DNA from 3 places in the Paenibacillus sp. FSL R5-0912 genome. Region 2 is predicted to be linked to each of the others. Evidence: riboswitches for the same ligand, from Rfam matches in the RefSeq annotation. Region 2 holds a riboswitch; each other region holds the start of a gene.
The links. Region 2 has a riboswitch for cobalamin ahead of R50912_RS09215 (energy-coupling factor ABC transporter permease). Riboswitches for the same ligand answer to the same signal wherever they lie in the genome.

Region 1: another riboswitch for cobalamin. It lies ahead of R50912_RS02405 (anaerobic ribonucleoside triphosphate reductase); the one in region 2 lies ahead of R50912_RS09215 (energy-coupling factor ABC transporter permease).
Region 3: another riboswitch for cobalamin. It lies ahead of R50912_RS33070 (S-layer homology domain-containing protein); the one in region 2 lies ahead of R50912_RS09215 (energy-coupling factor ABC transporter permease).

What each region holds. Positions count from the first base shown of each region.
Region 1 is NZ_CP009282.1:551,926-558,276, reverse strand. Features, by position in the region: gene R50912_RS02415 (sugar phosphate isomerase/epimerase family protein) at 1-699, opposite strand, end outside; gene R50912_RS02410 (MTH1187 family thiamine-binding protein) at 750-1,058, opposite strand; cobalamin riboswitch at 1,399-1,629, shown strand; gene R50912_RS02405 (anaerobic ribonucleoside triphosphate reductase) at 1,976-3,961, shown strand; gene nrdG (anaerobic ribonucleoside-triphosphate reductase activating protein) at 3,958-4,485, shown strand; gene ssuE (NADPH-dependent FMN reductase) at 4,616-5,170, opposite strand; gene serS (serine--tRNA ligase) at 5,577-6,351, shown strand, end outside.
Region 2 is NZ_CP009282.1:2,187,256-2,193,606, forward strand. Features, by position in the region: gene R50912_RS09200 (alpha-N-arabinofuranosidase) at 47-1,543, shown strand; gene R50912_RS09205 (DUF6171 family protein) at 1,557-1,832, shown strand; gene R50912_RS09210 (ArsR/SmtB family transcription factor) at 1,925-2,881, opposite strand; cobalamin riboswitch at 3,044-3,238, shown strand; gene R50912_RS09215 (energy-coupling factor ABC transporter permease) at 3,514-4,278, shown strand; gene R50912_RS09220 (energy-coupling factor ABC transporter substrate-binding protein) at 4,278-4,574, shown strand; gene cbiQ (cobalt ECF transporter T component CbiQ) at 4,571-5,359, shown strand; gene R50912_RS09230 (energy-coupling factor ABC transporter ATP-binding protein) at 5,620-6,351, shown strand, end outside.
Region 3 is NZ_CP009282.1:1,082,528-1,088,878, forward strand. Features, by position in the region: gene R50912_RS04660 (GAP1-N2 domain-containing protein) at 1-2,241, shown strand, start outside; cobalamin riboswitch at 2,758-2,946, shown strand; gene R50912_RS33070 (S-layer homology domain-containing protein) at 3,140-5,320, shown strand; gene R50912_RS04675 (DUF4430 domain-containing protein) at 6,287-6,351, shown strand, end outside.

The DNA of each region.
Region 1 (6,351 bases), 1.6 Mb from region 2:
TTGCTCTACTATATAATACAGAATTCCGCTTTCCTCTGCCTTGTCGAAGACGCTAGCGAAATCAACCTGCCCTTTCCCGAGGTCAGTCTCTTCATTATTTGCCCCGAAATCCTTAATGTGGACCAGCGGAACACGCCCGGCATAACGCGAGACATAGTCAATCGGCCGGGCCCCGCCCCTGTATACCCACCCCAGATCAAACTCGGCAAACATATGCTCAGCAGGAATCTGCCCCAGCCATATATCGATGACTGCTTTGCCGTCTACCTCCGCAAATTCATAATCATGGTTGTGATACCCGTACTGCAGGCCTGCTGCACGGACCATCGCGGAGGCCTTCTCCAAGAAGGGAATCACCGCCGTCACATCTTCCATCGAGGGGTTCTGCGGAAGCGGTGCCGAAGGGGTGATCATATATTGTAGTCCAAGTTCCTTCGCATATTCAATTTCTTTGGCTAACGCCCGTTCCATGTTATCCAGACTGCTGAAATCCAGGCCCACATGCGCCGAAGGCGCAGCAAGACCCAACCGGTCCAATGTACGGCGCAGTTCTCCTGCAGACACGCCGAAATAACCGGCGAATTCTACCGCCTGGTATCCCATCTCCGCCACTTTGCCCAGTGTACCCAGGAAATCGCGCTCTGTCTGGTCACGCAGTGTGTACATTTGAATTCCGATTTGCTGTGAGGCCTTTGCCATGAAAGATCCGCTCCTTATAGGTTGAATCTGATTACAACTACAGGTACTCCTTACTCTCCTTGCAGCTTACGTTCCACGGATTCCAGCTTGCTGCGGCTCGTAGAAGACTTGTCACGACGGTCATCAATTTTAAGCGAGGTAGATACTCTCTGTGCTCCTGAAGTAAAAGGCGACTCATGCAGCGCTTCTACTGCAGACAGAATCCGTGCAACCGGTCCTTCAATAATAGTCCCCATCGAAGTAAGCTCATAGGTAATCCCCTCCACGGTCTGCAGCACACGCTGCATATCGGCCACATAGCTGCTGAGACTGGTACTGCCAGTGCCAATCGGAATAACGGTCACTTCACCAATCGCCATTATGAAATCCCTCCTGCAAGTTTGATGAGTCTCCTCTTTCCTTACTCCTTAATTGTAACCCTTCAGCGCCCCTCCCACAAATAACCACAGACCCCCCTCTCTATTACTATCTCCCCCGTAAAATTACCAGGATTAGACGCACTCTATTTATGGAGTCTTTGTGGCATCTTTTGGGACAATTTATGACTCATTTAAGGCCATATCCACAGGAAAGTTGTGGATTACCTGTGGACTAACTGTGGATCATCTGTGAGTAAACCTGCGGAACCCGCTCCCCGCGCGGGATTGTAAAAAAACATTTACAAACACAATATATTGAGTTACGTTTATTAAACAACAACAAAATATAGTAGAAACAGGTGTTTCACTCTCTCAATCGAGAGGAGACTTAATAGGGAAACGCGGTGCAAAACCGCTGCGGTCCCGCCACTGTAACCGGATGTTCCAGCCGCCAGATGCCGCTGGAGCAGCATCCACCGGCAACAAGCCACTAAGGGGCTGCGAGGCCCCTCGGGAAGGCGCCGGAGGGCATACCGGAAGCCAGGAGACCTGCCTGTTTCTGTGGCACCATTCAGACTCCTGCGAGGAACAGGCGAGGTGCCCGCATGCGGCCTGCACGAGCAGAGTTAGCCTTTCCGTTAATCGGGCCAGAGGCTGCCGATACCTGAGGACGATAGAGTATCGTTCTCAGGTATCGGCTTCTGCGGAATGTACAAGAACGGGTTATACATAAGCATAGACAACAAGCCCTATACCCCTTTACGTATATTTCACAAAGACCACCGGCAAATTTCCGCTTCCGGATATTTGCATTACGCATTCGGGCATTTCCCGCCTTCCCGGCTGGAGATGTCTTTTTACTGATGTCTTGGAGCACATGCTTCACGCTTATGATACCGAGAGGAGAGAGCTATACAATGACGCTGCTGGAGAAACGATATAACGAAGGACAAGCTGTACAGGAGGTTCTTTTGGAAGAAGTTATTCATTTGGGACGGGATATTATCGACAGCCGGGATTTGGATCTGCTGCGCGAGAATGCCAACTTGAACGGGGAGAGCTTCTCCGGCAAGATGAGCAAATTCGGTAGTGAATATTCCAAGTGGTACGCACGCAATTTCACGATGCCGCCACAGCTCGTGCAGGCTATTGAAGATAATGTTGTATATGTACACGACCTGGATCAATATGCCATCGGAACAACCAACTGCATCTTCATCCCGTTTGAACGTCTGCTCCGCGAAGGCTTCAATACCGGCAACGGAAGCGTCCGCCCTCCGAATTCGATTATGACGGCTATGTCGCTGGTGGCGATTATTTTCCAGTCCCAGCAAAATGCCCAGTACGGCGGCGTATCCGCCAACAAGCTGGATTACGATCTCGCGCCTTATGTCACTAAATCCTTCGCCAAGCTGTTCCGCAAAGGAATGGAATATTTCGAGGAAGGTACCGCCGGAGAAGCGCTCGGCGAGGTTACTATGACCCGCAGCGATCTGGAAGAGAAGTATCCGCGTGCCTTCCGTTTCGCCCTGAAAGAGACAGAAATTGAAACGCTTCAAGCCGCGGAGAGTATGGTACATAACCTGAATACCATGTCCAGCCGCTCCGGCGGCCAGATTCCTTTTACCAGCATCAACTACGGAACCTGCACCTCTCCGGAAGGCCAGCTGGTGATCAGCTCCCTGTTAACTGCTACAATGAACGGGCTTGGCAGCGGAGAAACACCGGTGTTCCCGATTCAGATCTTCAAATGCAAACAGGGTGTCAACCAGCAGCCTGGTGATCCTAACTATGAGCTGTTCGTGAAAGCAGCAGAGTGCTCTGCACGCCGACTGTATCCGAACTTCGCCAATCTGGATGCTCCGCTGAATATGCAGTACTACGATCCAGCCAATCCGGATACTGAATTTGCCACCATGGGCTGCCGGACACGTGTTCTGGGTGACCGCTTCGGACGCAACCACTGCTCCGGCAAGGGCAATCTTTCATTCAACACGCTTAACCTCGTACGTTTGGGACTAGCCTACGGCACAGTAACCGGCCGTCGCCTTGCCGCTGACGAGGAAGGCTTCTTCGAAGATCTTAATCATTATATGGACGTTGCGCTGGATGGCCTGCTGCACCGGTTCCGCATTCAGGCTTCCCAGAAAGCCAAAGCCTCCGATTTCATGATGCGTGAAGGCGTCTGGGAAGGCGGCGAACAGCTTGCACCGGAAGACAGCGTAGGTGAACTGCTGAAGCACGGTAGCCTGTCCCTTGGGTTCATCGGTATGGCCGAGTGCATGAAGGCTATGTACGGCAAACACCATGGCGAAGATATGGAAGTCCACGCCAAGGCAGTGGCTATTGTCCGCCACATGCGCGAATACTGCGACCGCAAGAGCGAGCAGCTGAATCTGAACATTACTCTATTCGCCACGCCTGCCGAAGGTCTCTCCGGCAAATTCACCAAGATAGACCGCAAGGTTCTCGGTTCCATCCCGGGTGTAACGGACCGGGAATACTATACGAATTCATTCCACATTCCGGTCTATTACGACCTGAGCGCAGCCAAGAAGATTAGCCTGGAAGCTCCTTTCCATGAATATTGCAACGCCGGAGCGATCTCTTATGTAGAGCTGAACGGCAATGCCCGCAGCAACCCTGCAGCATTCGTCAAAATCATCAAATACGCGCTGGAGCAGGACATCAGCTATTTCAGCATCAACCACCCGATTGACCGCTGCTCCGGCTGCGGCCACGAAGGTGTGATCGGCACGAACTGCCCGTCCTGCGGCGCTCATGAAGATACAACACATATCCGCCGGCTGCGCCGGGTAACCGGATATCTGACCGGCGACTATCAGACCCGCTTCAATGCCGCCAAGCAAGCCGAAGTACGGGACCGCGTTAAGCATCTATGAACATCTGCGGATATTATCCGGAGTCGATCAATGAAGGCGAGGGATTGCGGGCGGTTCTCTTCTTCAGCGGATGCCGCCACCGCTGCCCCGGATGCTTCAACCCGAAGACCTGGAACTTCAATTACGGAGAGGTCTTTACTCCGGAGCGCAGGCGCGAGATTATCACCGAGATAGCAGATAATCCGCTGTTGGACGGCTTGACTCTGGCAGGCGGGGACCCTTTTTTCTCGGCAGAGGGTGCGGCGGACTTCATCCATGAGCTCCGCGCCGAGCTGCCGGGTTTCCCGGTCTGGATCTATACCGGTTATACGTACGAGGAGCTGACAGCTTCCCCCGGCTCGCCGGAATGGAATCTGCTGGCCCTGTGCCAGGTGGTTATTGACGGACGGTTTGTAGAGGAACTCAAAGACACTACTCTCCCTTACCGGGGAAGCAGCAACCAGCGGATTATAGATATCCCGGCAAGTCTTGCCGGAGATACGGTTATACTTTGGGAGCCTGCGCTAAGCTTTCAAAGGGGATAAGCTCCCCCAGGACAAATACCTTAGTATATTTAAAAAGGGTACTAAACTACCGCATTCCGGTGGTTTAGTACCCTTTTATATTTCTAAGCAGATTATATACTTGACGCTGCCCTGACAATGACATAGCCGCCTAGAGCTCCGCTTTACGCGCTGCCTTATGCGCTGTCTCATCCGCCAGCTCTTCCAGTACGCTGTTCAGCCGCAGCTTCAGCTCCTCGGCCAGTTCAACGACACCCTGGTCGTTGCGCACAGCCTGCGAGTCTACCGCATAGACTCCGCCAAGAATATGCCGGGCGCCCAGCACAGACAGCACCGGCTTCAGTGCATAGTCGATCGCGAGCAGATGGGCGAGGCTGCCGCCCATGAAGAGCGGCAGCACGATTTTGCCGGCCAGCCCTTTTTGCGGAACCAGGTCCAGGAAGGTCTTCAGCACTCCCGTATAAGAAGCTTTGTACACTGGACTGACGACGATTACCGCATCCGCTTCGGCCACCAGTCCATTCGCTTTGACGATGGCTTCGCTCTCAAACCTGGTGTGAATCAGATCCTCCGCCGGAAGCTCCGCTACATTAATCCGTTCCACTTCAAACCCGCGTTCCCGCAGATCCCCCTCCGCGTATTCGATCACCGCATTGATTCGGGAGACCAGGGATGGCGTTCCGTTAATTACCACAATTTTGGCCACTTCCGCACCTCTTCCGTCCGCTTTTATAAGATATGCCGGGCTGTTGTGCCGGACACAAATACTTTAAATTATTAATAATCCTAGCAGAGTACGAGGAATATTGTCAAACCTCCTTTGCACTTGCAACCCGGCCCTTCTCTGGTTATAATAAACGGCAAACCTATATCCCGACCAGGCCAATGACCGGCATCCAACCGCGAGGCGTCTGCGACCGGAGCAGCTTCCTGTTCCCTAAGTTTACCGGGTTTCGCCCGTTACCGCGAAGACCAAAGAGGGCCTTATTCCGCGCTTTACAGCTGTTTTACCGGAATGGGGTCAACCTGGGTGGCACCGCGAGCTGACGCTCCTCGTCCCATGGATGAGGGCGTTTTTTGCATTTTTTTAACACAAAAGGAGCGATAGCGGCATGCTGGACATGAACTGGATCAGGGAGAATGAGGACATTGTACGGAAGACGGCAGATTGGAAAAGACTAGCGTTCCCGCTTACGGAGCTGCTGGAATGGGATGACCGGCGGCGGGTTGCCCGCCGAGAAACCGAGCAGCGCCGGGCGGACCGGAACGCGCTGACCAAAGAGGTTGAGCGCCTGCTGCGCCAGGGCGACGCTGCAGGCGGAGAACAAGCCAAGGAGCAGGTGCGGGCAATCAACGCCCAGCTGACGGAGCTGGAGGCGGAGCTGGCCCTTGCAGAGCGCCGCTGCGGCGAGCTGCTGCTGCTCGCGCCGAACCCCATATCGGCGGATACGCCGATCGGGCCGGATGACAGCGCGAATGTGGAGCTGCGGCGGCATGGCGCGCCGCCGGTGTTCGGCTTCAGCGCGCGGGACCATGTCGAGCTCGGAGAGCTGCACGGCATCCTCGACATTCCGCGTGGTGTCAAAGCCGGCGGACCCCGCAGCTATGTGCTGAAGGGGGCCGGACTGCTCCTGCATCTGGCCGTACAGCGGCTGGCGCTGGATGTGCTGATGCAGCGCGGCTTCACCGTGATGGATGTGCCGGTAATCGTCCGGCCGGAAGCATTGGAGCGGACCGGGTTCTTCCCGGGCGGCATGGATCAGACCTATGAGCTGACGGGAGAAAAGCGCTGGCTCGCCGGTACCTCAGAGGTGTCGCTCGTCTCGCTGTTCAGCGATGAGACCCTGGAGCTTGAACAGCCGCTGCGGCTGGCCGGAATGTCGGCCT
Region 2 (6,351 bases):
TAAATGATTAACAAATATATTAACCTAAAGAGGAGCGTTAACTGAAATGGCAGAACGCATTGTACTGAACACTGACATCCGCAAAGGCACAATTAACCGCAACATCTATGGACATTTCGCTGAGCATCTGGGACGCTGTATCTATGAAGGCATCTGGGTAGGGGAAGATTCGCCGATTCCGAATACTAAGGGTATCCGTAACGATGTGGTGGAAGCGCTTAAGGAAATGAAGATTCCTGTATTGCGCTGGCCGGGCGGCTGCTTCGCCGATGAATATCACTGGAAGGACGGCATTGGCCCAAGTGAAGAACGCAAGCGCATGATCAATACCCATTGGGGTGGTGCGGTTGAGAACAATCATTTTGGTACACATGAATTCATGCGGCTCTGCGCCATGCTGGAATGTGAGCCGTACATCAACGGCAATGTAGGGAGCGGAACGGTACAGGAGATGTCCGAGTGGGTTGAGTATTTGACCTTTAACGGTGTATCACCGATGGCTGAGCTGCGCCAGAAGAACGGCCAGGAAGAGGCTTGGAGTGTAACTTATTTCGGCGTGGGCAATGAGAACTGGGGCTGCGGCGGCAATATGCGTCCAGAATATTATGCTGACCTGTACCGCCAATATCAGACTTATGTGCGCAACTATGGGGATAACAAGATTCACCGGATCGCCTGCGGCGCGAACTCGGATGACTATAACTGGACCGAAGTGCTGATGCGCGAAGCCACCCGCTTCATGGATTCCCTTACCCTGCACTACTACACCCTGCCGACTTCGGATTGGGCGAATAAAGGTGCGGCTACCGGCTTTGGAACGGATGAATATTTCACCACACTGAAGAAAGCGCTGTTCATGGATGAGCTGGTTACCCGCCACAGTGTCATTATGGATAAATATGATCCGGAGAAAAGAGTGGGCCTGATCGTCGATGAATGGGGCACCTGGTATGATGTAGAGCCGGGTACCAACCCGGGATTCCTCTACCAGCAGAACACGATCCGTGATGCGCTGGTTGCCGGTCTGACCCTGAATATCTTCCACAAGCACAGCGACCGTGTACGGATGGCGAACATTGCCCAGACCGTAAACGTGCTGCAGGCTGTAATTCTGACCGAAGGCGAGAAAATGCTTCTGACTCCAACCTATCATGTATTCAATATGTATAAAGTACATCAGGATGCGGAACTGCTGGATCTGACAGTGGATAGCCCGGTATACAGCTATGAGGGCGTAGAGATTCCTGAAGTATCTGCTTCAGCTTCCGTAACAGCAGAGGGCGTGATTCATGTCAGCCTGTGCAACCTGAATCACGCTGCACCGGCAGTATTGCCGCTGGAGCTGCGCGGACTGGCTGGACTGTCAGCGGCCGTAAGCGGCACAACACTTGCCGGGTCTTCCATCGATGCCCACAATACCTTCGAGCAGCCGGAAGCTGTAACACCGCAGCCGTTCAACGGCTTCAAGCTTGAAGGAGATACGCTGACGGTTACTCTGCCGCCAATGTCGGTAACTGTACTGGAAATTACTCCGGAAGCGTAAGGAGAACAGCAGCATGACAACCACTTCAGCCTGCAAGGGATGCCGGGAGGAGTACAAGGTGACGGAAGCGCAGATTGCCCGGATTCTGGCCTCTTCGATGTTCAATCCGGGGAACACTGCCCCGGATGAAGTCTATGCCGAGCGGGTTGCTCTATGCAGAGCTTGTCCTAAGCTGCAGGATGGCGTGACCTGCACGGCCTGCGGCTGCATTATACCGGTCGTGGCCCGGCTGAAGGCACGCGGCTGTCCGCTGCCGGGCGGCGGCTTGTGGCAGCCTGTGACTGATTAAACCGCATGGCTGTCTCTAGTAATAATACCGTAACCGCAACAGCGGCAGCGGGGGACCTGATCTTAAGGTCTCCTGCTGCCGCTGTTTGTTGTCTAATCCTGTCCGGGTCCTTCCGTCCGGCTGGTATTTGCCGACGCTTCAACAGCATCTGTATAAAAGAGTTCAAAGACCAGATCCTCGTTGTAGTTGCCGAATCCCTTGCCGAACAAGGTAAGACCACCGATATGCTCCGCATCGTCTTCCACAGAAACCTTGAACGTCCACTGTTTATCACGGATACTGACCTGATCCAGCGTAACCTCTGACAGCTTCTGACCGTCCATGAATGTGCCCGCCGGAGTAATCCGCAGCTGCTTAAGCAGTCCATATTGGTTGGTGAGCGCAGGCCACCAGGAAGGAGTGTATTTGCCCGGGCTGTCCCCGTAGTCGCCGGGGCTGGTCCAGAATCCAAGCCGCTGTCCGTTCAGTGTGAAGGTGATGTCGGAGGGCCAGTTATTATTGATGGACGGGGCTTCGGAGGCAATCTCCATGGTGATGACCAGTTCCTCAGGATTCTGGCTGGACAGCAGGAAGTTCGGGATTTTATATTCCACGAATCCTTTGCCGAACCACAGGATGCCTGCATTCACCCGCTCCTGATCCCAGAAATACCGCGGATCGTCAAAGTTGCCGATTACCCGCTCGGTGGTAGATAATCCGCAGGTCGGTTCAATCTGGAAATCAGAGTAGTGGCCCACGGGTATTTCCTTACGGTAGCCTCTGCGCTGTGTTCTGGCTTGTCCGGGGAAAATAATCTCAGCACTCTCGGCGGCCAGTGTACAAATCTTCTGCAGTCCGCTGCGCCCGGGAGCCATGTGGCTGCGGATCAGTCCGGCAGCTTCCAGCTTGCGCACATGCATCGTCATAATGGCACTGCTGAGCTTCAGCGCCCCGGCCAGTTCCTTGACGTTCATAGGCTGTTCGGACAGCAGCCGCAGCATCTGCAGGCGCACAGCGCTGGATAACGCTTCATACACGGGTAAAGATTGTTCGGTTAGATCAAGTTTCATGTGCTGCCTCCACGTTCAGGTTATATAGTTAATAATTATATTACTCAAATGATATTCTTACAAGCAAATGAATATTGCCTAACAAGCAAATGAATACTGCGCCTCGCAGCCTCTCCAATTTTATCACAGACATGCAGAGCCTGTTCCGCTATGATGTAGGATGGATTAGCGATGTAACAAGGTGCTCTTGCCGGATCAGGCAAGGGATAACAGGGAATCGGGTGCAAGTCCCGAGCGGTCCCGCCACTGTAAGGAAGAGCTGAACTTCATGATGTCACTTGGGGAGATCCCGGGGAAGACGAAGGATGCAGCGCCCGTATTCCAAGCCAGGAGACCTACCTTGATTACACACACCACGACTCTACGCGGATAGGAGCGGTGTACGGATAGGTTAATAAGATGAGGCGATGTGCCCCTGTAGAACCGGAGGGAATCTTGAAGATCAAGATCAGAGCCGGCTCAATGTTATGCAGACACAGCGTTGAGCGGACCATGCGGAGCGACCGGGTGCAGAGCCCTTTGCTGGCGCACGGCAGTGCTCTCTATCGAATCATACCTGCGTACATACACTCCCACCCAGAAGGGCGGGAGTTTTTTGGTTTGCCATATTTAAGAAACGTGGAGGCTGACAAATGAAGAAACGCGGATTTTGGAGTTTTGCGGCGCTGATTGCCGGATTTACAGTGTTCTTTTTGCTGAATGAACCTGGGACGGCCCAGGCTATGCACATTATGGAAGGGTTTCTGCCGGTAGGCTGGGCTGTGTTCTGGTGGGTGGCGTTTTTACCGTTCTTTGTGCTCGGGATTATCAGGCTTAGATCGATGACCAAGGAGAATCCGGAGCTGAAGCTGCTGCTCGGTCTGGCAGGGGCGTTCACGTTCGTTCTATCGGCGCTCAAAATGCCTTCCGTTACCGGAAGCAGCTCTCATCCTACGGGTACAGGGCTTGGTGCTGTAATGCTGGGGCCGCTGCCGATGGGCGTGATCGGCTCGATTGTGCTGTTGTTTCAGGCGCTGCTTCTGGCGCACGGGGGAATCACTACACTCGGGGCGAATGCGTTCTCGATGGCGGTCGCGGGGCCTTTTGCCGGATATGCAGTCTATAAGCTGTTGATGAAGCTGCCGGACCGAGAGAAGCTGGCCTTATTCTGTGCGGCGGCGGTTGCCGACCTGATGACTTATGTAGTGACTTCCGTCCAGCTTGCGGTGGCTTTTCCGGCTGGGGATGGCGGGGTTCTGGCGTCTTTTCTCAAATTCGGGGGGATCTTTGCCGTAACGCAGATTCCGCTGGCCATCAGCGAAGGGCTGCTGACCGTATTATTGTGGAACTGGCTGAAATCGTACAGTCCGAATGAAATGTCGCTCCTGAAACGCAAGGTTAAAGGGGGAAATGCATAATGAGCAATAAATGGAAAAATGGGTTGATGCTGCTGGCCGTTGTTCTGTTGTGTGTGCTGCCGCTGTTGTTCGTAGAAGGGGAGTTCGGCGGGGCCGATGATGCTGCCGAGAGTGTGATCACAGAGATTAACCCGGAATATGAACCCTGGTTCAAGCCGCTGACCGAAATCCCGGGTGAGACGGAGAGTATGCTGTTCGCATTACAGGCGGCGATTGGCGCCGGAGTGATCGGATATTCACTGGGGCTGCTGAAAGGGAAACAAGGCCAGGCGAAGCAGAACAGCATCAGCAAGTGATCAGACGAATTGATGTCCTTTCTTATAATAATGCCTTAAGGCAGCTGTCTCCCATGTGGAAAAGCTCGTTCGCGGCACTGATGTTCCTGCTCTCCTATACCGTGGATCCGGTGCTGCAGATTGTGATTACGCTGTGGATGATGTCATGGTGCATCCTGCATGCCAAAATTCCCTATCGCGCCTATTTGCTGCTGTTTGGTACGGCGCTGCTGTTCTATGGCCTTAGTGTCCCGGCACTGCTCGTGGAATTCGGCCACCCCGCTGCCGGGGAAGCTGGCGTATTCCGGATTTCGGGGCAGCCTCTTCCGGTGTATATCACAGCTGCAGGACTGGAACGGGCCGCTGAACTGCTGGTTAGGGTCTCTGCCTGCACAAGCTGCTGCTTCTTCCTGATGTTCACCACGCCGTTCAGTGAGCTGCTGCAAGTGCTCCGCAGACTGCGTATGCCGCAGATTGTGCTGGAGCTGATGCTGATCATGTACCGCTTCCTGTTCCTGCTGAATGATGCAGCGCACGGACTGATGCTGGCCCGGAGGCTGCGCGGCGGCCGGAGAGGGTACAAGGCCAGGCTGCGGGAGACGGCGGCCATGGCTGGCGCCCTCTTCGGCAATACGATGCACCGTTATTACGGATTATCGCAGGGGCTGCTGACCCGCGGGTTCACGGGGGAGATCATTCTGCCGCCGTATACCGCGCGGCCTGTGCCGCGGCGTTATGCGGTCCGGGCGTATGCGGGGATCGCTGTGCTGGCGCTGGCGCAGCTTTGGCTGTGGCTGAGCGGTTGAAATTAAGATTTTAGTGCAGGAAAGCTGCTGGCTTTTTTGAAATCATGCCCAAAGTACAACAATTTCCCCGATATATCGGATGTATTCCAAGATTGTTGCACAAGAGGCAGCATTTCGTCTCCTCCAAGTGGCTTCACGGGACAATTCTTGTATTTCATACAACACTCCCCCCGAAGGCCGGTGTATCTAGGTATCAAAGCTGTAAAACATACAACATTTATCCAATTTCGATTTGCCAAATCACATTAGAGGAGTACGCCATGGACATGGAATATAGTCTGGCTTTTGACGGGGTGGTGTTTCATTACCCGGATACGAAGGAAGCCGCGCTGCGTGAACTAACCCTCTCCATTCCCAAAGGCCGCAAAACGGCGGTGCTCGGCCATAATGGTTCGGGCAAATCGACCCTGTTCCTGCATGCTGTCGGCATTCTGCGTCCACAGAAGGGTACGGTTCAGCAGGGAGGTAAGACATTGTCCTATGCCAAAAAAGAGCTGGCTGCGCTGCGGCGAAGCGTGGGCCTTGTTTTTCAGGACCCGGAGCAGCAGCTCATATTGAGCTCGCCTCTGGAGGACGTGTCCTTCGGGCTGCGGGGAACGGGGATGGACGAAGCCGCAATAGCTGAGCGCTGCCGCAGTGTCATGGAACTGCTGAACCTGACGGAGCTGAGTGACAAACCGGTTCACCAGCTTAGTCTGGGGCAGAAAAAACGCACCGCACTCGCCGGAGTAATGGCGATGGAGCCGGAGCTGATCCTGCTGGATGAGCCGACCTCGTATCTGGACCCGTTATCTGAGACACAGATGCTGCAGGGTCTTGACCTTATACATGAAAAAGGCACAACCATAGTTATGACTACGCATGATATGAACTTGGCGTACCGCTGGGCGGACTGGATTATCGTACTGGATCAGGGGAGGTGCCGGGCTGAGGGGACGCCTGAGGAGATTTTTGCCGGGGCGGAAGAATTGCAGGCCATCGGCCTTGATCTG
Region 3 (6,351 bases), 1.1 Mb from region 2:
GAGCAAGGCGATGAAGATTTATATACAGGGAACAAGAATGCTGTGCTCGGCGGCCTGCTGTCCTATCTGAAGCCGGAGGGGGCGCTGGAATCCCGGGTGCGTCTGAATGATATGTTCCTGGAGCGGTTCGACCGGGAGTATGATCTGATCCGCAAAAAAGGGGTACCGGCGCCGGAGATTCTGGAGTGGTTCAAGGAGTATTATGCACTGCCTGGCCATAATTACCGGGTCAAAATTGTGGATTACTTCATCAACGGGATGCTGAACTGCCAGTCGGCGGGACGTGAGGATGCGCTTGCTGCCGCTTACGGTATTATTGAGGGTAACGATGAGCTTAGTGCGGCCTTCTTCAAAAGAGTGCTGGCCCAGCCTATATTCCGCAAAGCGCTGCTGGAGCCTTATATGGAATCCCGGCTGGCTGACGCGCCGAAATCGGCGGATATTCTGCGGTTCGTGGCGCATTGGGGCCGTTTCCTTCCGGAGGCGCTTCAGCAGGCTTTCGTGCGCGATACCGTCAAGGAGTATCTGCTGGAGAAGCTGCAGCGGGACAATGATCCGGTGGCGGCGGTGGCATCGGTTCATGAGTCGGTGCAGAAGGCGGAGAAAGAACGCCGCAGAGGCGGCGGTGTGCATCCTGAAGCGCTGTCACTGCTGCAGGAGCTGGGAACCGTTGCTGACCGCTTCCTGCTGAACCGGATTTCGCTGGACGAGCTGACGATGGAGCAGCTGCTGGAGATTTCCTTCCTGCGCTACCGGGATACGGCGGACTGGCAGCCGCCGCTGGATGCAATCGCTAAGCGTAAAGCGAATGCGCTGCGCGCTGCCTACCGCTGGTTCGGGGAGGAGAAGCCGGACGAGGAGATCTTTGCCGGGCTGTCTCCCCGGGAGCTGGATGATGTACAGCTGCTCGGAGGACGCTGGCTGAAGGAGTCGCGGAGCATCGAGCCGTTCGAACGGCTGCCGCTGGCCTTCTACCACAGCAGTGAACGTGAGGGCGGTCCGCTTGATTACGATGCGCTGCTGGAGCTGGTGGCGCGCAAAGCGGGCAATGATAAGGAAACGGTCTACCGTTTCCTGGCCTGGTCGCAGCATAACCGGCTGTTCACCATCTCGAGCAAGAAGCTGTGGCCGAATTACCGGCGGGCGGTGCTGAAGTATTTCCTGAAGAACGACCGCGAGGCGTTCAAGAACCGCGATTTCCGCAAAAGCTATAGCTCGGCCGCAACGCCCGCCATGCAGAATGTCTACAATGAAGCCCGCTCCCAGCTGGCTTCGCCGCTGGCGCGGTGGGTCAGCCGCAGCCGATTTCAGATCCTGATCTCCGGCAGCGTGCTTGGGATCGTACTGATCATCGCCATCATCGCCATCAGCTGGCTGCGGCCGGATGCGGATACCGCTGCACCGCAGCCGACGGTGAGCCCGGTTCGGGGCGATATCAAGAATTCGGATGGGCAAGTTCAAGCCCCTGTCTCTGTACGGCTGGTTGGCAGCGGAGTGGCAGGTGCCGGGACGGGCACTGGGGCCGAAAACGGTGGAACAGAAGGTACCGGGAACGCTGGCGGGGGTGAAGGCGGCGGAACGGAAGGCGCCGGGAACGCAGGCGGGGGTGAAAGCGGCGGAACGGAAGGCACTGGGAATGCTGGCGGGGATGCAAGCAGCGAGGAAGCAGGCGTCAAGCTGGTGTTCAGCTTTGCCGCTGTGGCGGACTGCTCCGCCTTCAACCCGGCGGAGATCATTGTGATGTCCGGTAATAACGTTGCGGACACTTACAAGGTTGTAGCAACTGCGAGCAGTTGCCTGGCCGCCGGAGTTGACGGCGGCTCTGATGAGGGAGCCGTGGGGACTGACGGCGGAGGAGATGCAGCCGCTGGGAATAGCGGCGGCTCTGGTGGAGCGGGCGCCGGAAATGATGGCGGCTCTGATGAGGGAGCCGTAGGGACTGACGGCGGAGGAGATGCAGCCGCTGGGAATAGCGGCGGCTCTGATGAAGCCGAGGCCTCCCCGGCAGCGGGTGCATCGGGCGCAGGAATCCCTGCGCGCGTATATGAAGTGACGGTGGAGCTGGAGCCTGGCGCGAAGCTGGCCGCGGATGATATGATCACCGCCGGAATCTATACGCTGAAGCTACAGGCACAGGCTAGTCCGGGGAGCATTCCGGGAAGTACCCCGAGCACTACTCCGGAGACTACACCCGGCACCGACCCCACTCCTTCCGCCAGCCCGGACACGGATGCGGAATGATTGAGTGAGAGCCTGAATTGGCCAAACCGGATGTAAGAGAAGTCCGGCATTTCATCAACGGTGCTGCCGCCAAAGTTGGCAGAGGGGTCATTGTATTTTATACACTCAAATCCGGAATAATCAGCCCTATTATGCGTTCTATTGTATTTGATGCATTAGATTTCGGATTTCTGAGCCTATCAGGGGTATATTCCACAATCAATTGTATGAAATACAGCAGAATGCCTTATCGCCGTCTTTTATTCCCATTCTGTTGTACATAATACAATCAACAAGCTTCTGGCTCTTGCCGGAAGCGGAAGAATCACTATTTAAGTCCTGAACAGCACGATATGCCGGGAGAATGCGGCAAGTGTTGTTCAGGCTTTTTTGTGCGGAAGGGGCAGGGTCTGCCTATAATTGAAGCAGCTTGTCTATAGACATACAGGGGAATAGTAGATATGATTGTTTGAGAATATTAAAATTTAATAAGCTTTGGAAAAAGGTGCGGATTTCCGTAGAAACAGGCGCTGTCATGCAACAGATAGCCATGCTGGTTCTACGAGAGTAATCTGCTTAAAAGGGAAGGCCGGTGTAAGTCCGGTGCGGTCCCGCCACTGTAAATGCGGAGCGACTCCTGAGAAGCCACTGTCTGATGATCGGATGGGAAGGCGGGGGAAGCAATGATGCGTAAGCCAGGAGACCTGCCTTTTTCGTTGTTGTTTCTATTCTTCGGGGGTAAGAATGCGGAACAGGTGCAAATATAAGCAGGGGCTGTGTGTAGGGAATCCTCATTTCAGCCGCATGTATTGTATCCTTCCCCGGCCGCCCTGTACAGGGCGGTCTTTATGTTGCACCCGCATCAGCGGAGGACGCAGGATTCATCTATACCATTCTATTCACAGAAAGAGGTCAAGCAATGAAGAACAATCTATCATCTAAGTTTATCCGGCTGGGTCTGATCGTTGTCATGATGTTCGCGGTTCTGGGGGCATCCGTGGCTCCGGCAGGACAGGCTTTTGCCCAGAGTGATACCGCATCAGCCCAGTTAAGCTTGAATGCCGCGAATACAGCCTCAGCTCAACCGGCAGGCACAGCAGTTAATGTAGCTGAGGCAGTCTATGCCACTTCGGAGTTTGTGCTGAAGGCCGAAGTCCGGTCCGACTGGCAGGCCATCGGCCTTGCGCAGGCGGGCTACAAGGTTCCGGATAGTTATTTAAAGGCGCTTGAGAGTAAAGTAGCCGCAGCCAAGGGTGTTTACGCCAGAGCTACGGACTATGCGCGGATTACGCTTGCGGTTAGAGCGCTTGGCGGGAATCCGGCGGATGTCGCAGGCTACAACCTGATTGAGAAGCTCTACAATAACGATAAAATTACCGGCCAGACGCTGAACAACGCAGCCTACGTACTGCTGGCGCTTGATTCCGGAACTTATACTATGCCTGACAATGCCAAATGGACGCCGGCGAAACTGCTGGCTGAGATCCTGTCCAAACAGAATACTGACGGAGGCTTCACCCTGACTACGGGGGCTAGTGATCCGGACATGACAGCGATGGTGCTTACGGTGCTGGCAGGACATAAGGATGATCCGGCAGCCAATACCGCGGGTCAGCGGGCGGCAGCCTGGCTGGCGACTGCACAGGACAAGAACGGCGGCTATGGTGACAGCAGCGAGAGTGTCGCTCAAGCCATTATTGGCCTGTCTTCCTTTGGGATTGACCCGGCAGGAGCGGAGTATACCGCAAACAATGTGAACCTTGTCAGTAAGCTCCTTAGCTTCAGTGCAGCAGGCGGCGGGTTCGCTCATACAGCGGGCGGAAGCTACAATCAGCTCTCGACAGAGCAGGCGCTGGAAGCATTGGTAGCTTACAAGCTTTTCAGCACAGGCAGCAAGCTCTATGATCTTAGCAATTCATCTGTGAAAAGTCCTCAGGTTAGTGTGTCTGTTGCCATTGAGGGCCCTAATGGAACCCTGGCAGAAGGCACTGTATATGCTGGAAATGTACTTCAAGCCCTGGAGAAGGCAGCGGCGGCGAAGAAGGTGGCCCTGGTCAATGAAGCGGGTAATTATGTGACGGGAATTGGCGGCGTGACTGCAGGTGCTTTTGGCGGCTATGACGGATGGATGTATGTTGTAGCGCGTGGTGGAGCATGGATTTATCCAAGTGTAGGCATGGGTGATTTCCTTCTTGCGGAGAATGACCGCGTGCTTGTCTATTATGGCGGGGATAATACACAGGTGGTAGCGTCCGTGACGGTCTCCCCTGCACAGCCGCAGCCTGGACAAGATATTACTGTAAAAGTAACTCAAAAGCAGTGGGTATGGAATGAAGCGACCTTCACTTCCGACCCGGTATCCTCAGCAGCCGCAGGGGTTCAGGTATCTATCGGCGGTAAAACTGCTGTTACGGATGCTGCGGGTTCAGCTGTTGTTGCCGGCGGCCTGCCAGCGAATAAATATACAATTACCGTTACCGGATATCTCAAGGACAGCACACCTGCGGTAGTCCGCTATTCGCAGCCGCTGACCGTGGCTTCTGCTGCGGCTAACCGTGTTGCTTTTACCGATGTGAAGTCAATCTCGCCTTGGGCGCTGGAGTCCGTGTATACGGCCTATGACCGCAAGCTGATGGACGGCGTCAGTGAGAGCAGCCTCGTGTTCGCACCGAAGCAGAATATTACCCGCGCTGAATTTGCGGCACTGCTGCTGAGATTGACTGGAAATGAGCCGTCTGCGGCATCGTCAACCCAGAGTTTCAGTGATGTTAAGGCGGATGCGTGGTATTATGGAGCAGTGAACAAAGCGAAGGAACTGGGAATGGTCAGCGGAGTAACAGGCACAGCCTTCAAACCGGACGGCCCCGTTACCCGCCAGGATATGGCTGTAATGATCGTGAGAGCCTTGAAGCTGGACGAAGCTTCGGCAGCAGCAGGAACCGGGAAATTCACCGATGAAGACCAGATCAGCGCCTATGCATTAACGGCGGTACGTACTGTAACCGGACTTGGAATTATGAGCGGTACCGGCGGCGAATTCGCTCCTGCCACTGCTGTAACCAGAGAAATGGCCGCTGCTGTAGCGGTTAGATTGCCTTAGGTGAGCTTTGAAGGATGATGGGTTACACCAGCTATTCTCCTTATAGACGCATCTTCAGATATGCCTTGATCCTGCGCACATGTAGAGAAAAATGCTATATATGCTGAACTTAAGCTATGAATATAATGCTTAGTCTTCACCACAGTTTAATTTGATTTTCAAGGCTGCTGGCGCAAGAATTTCACGATCTCAACCCGCTTTTGAGGTGTGAGTTCGATTGCCTGTTGGAAATCATGCCCATAATACAACATTTCCATCACGATCCCGGCTATATTCGAAAATTGTTGTACGAAAGGCAGTATTCCTCTTCCGACAAGGGGTGTAGCGGGATAATTCTTGTATTTCATACAACAATCTGCCCGAACCCTTTAGGGATTATGAAGCTAAGTTGTATTATCTGCAAGATTTTGCATGAAGCAGTCTAAAGCGAAAGTGCTGGCGGGATATGCAAGTGGATAAATGCCACTTAATTCCGGGTGAATCTCCCGATATGGCGGCGTAGTTGGAAAAACAACACTTAATCTCGCTTGAATTAGTGAATGACCCGGCTAGGGGCAGAATTAAGTGCCATTAATCCAACTAGAATCGGCAGTGAAGTCCGTATAGCATAAATAAGTGCCGAAAATCCAGTTACTGTTCCGGTGGTGGGATATTTTGCGGAGTTTCGCTAGGGAAGGCGAGGCTACTGCAGCTAGTTAATTAAGCTAGAGCAAATGATGCTGATAAAGCTACAGCAGGTGAAACTGAGAGTATGGTGCCAGCCAGTATTCAAAGAGGTTGATTGCTGATAGAGAAGCTCCTGCAGGTTGCGGGACGGATGCTCAGCGGCCAAGGGGCTGGCTGACGGTGCTTTGCTCAGGATTAGTTTGTTTCATGTCACACTAAGAAATCATAAGGTGTTTGAACGGAACGGGGAACAGGCTGACTGCCCCCGTTCTTTTCCCTTTTGTGGAGGTGCTCGAGGAAATGTTCAGTCTATTGAAATCAAGAAGGTCGAGGCTCTATCCGCTGCTCCTGCTCCTGCTTGTCCT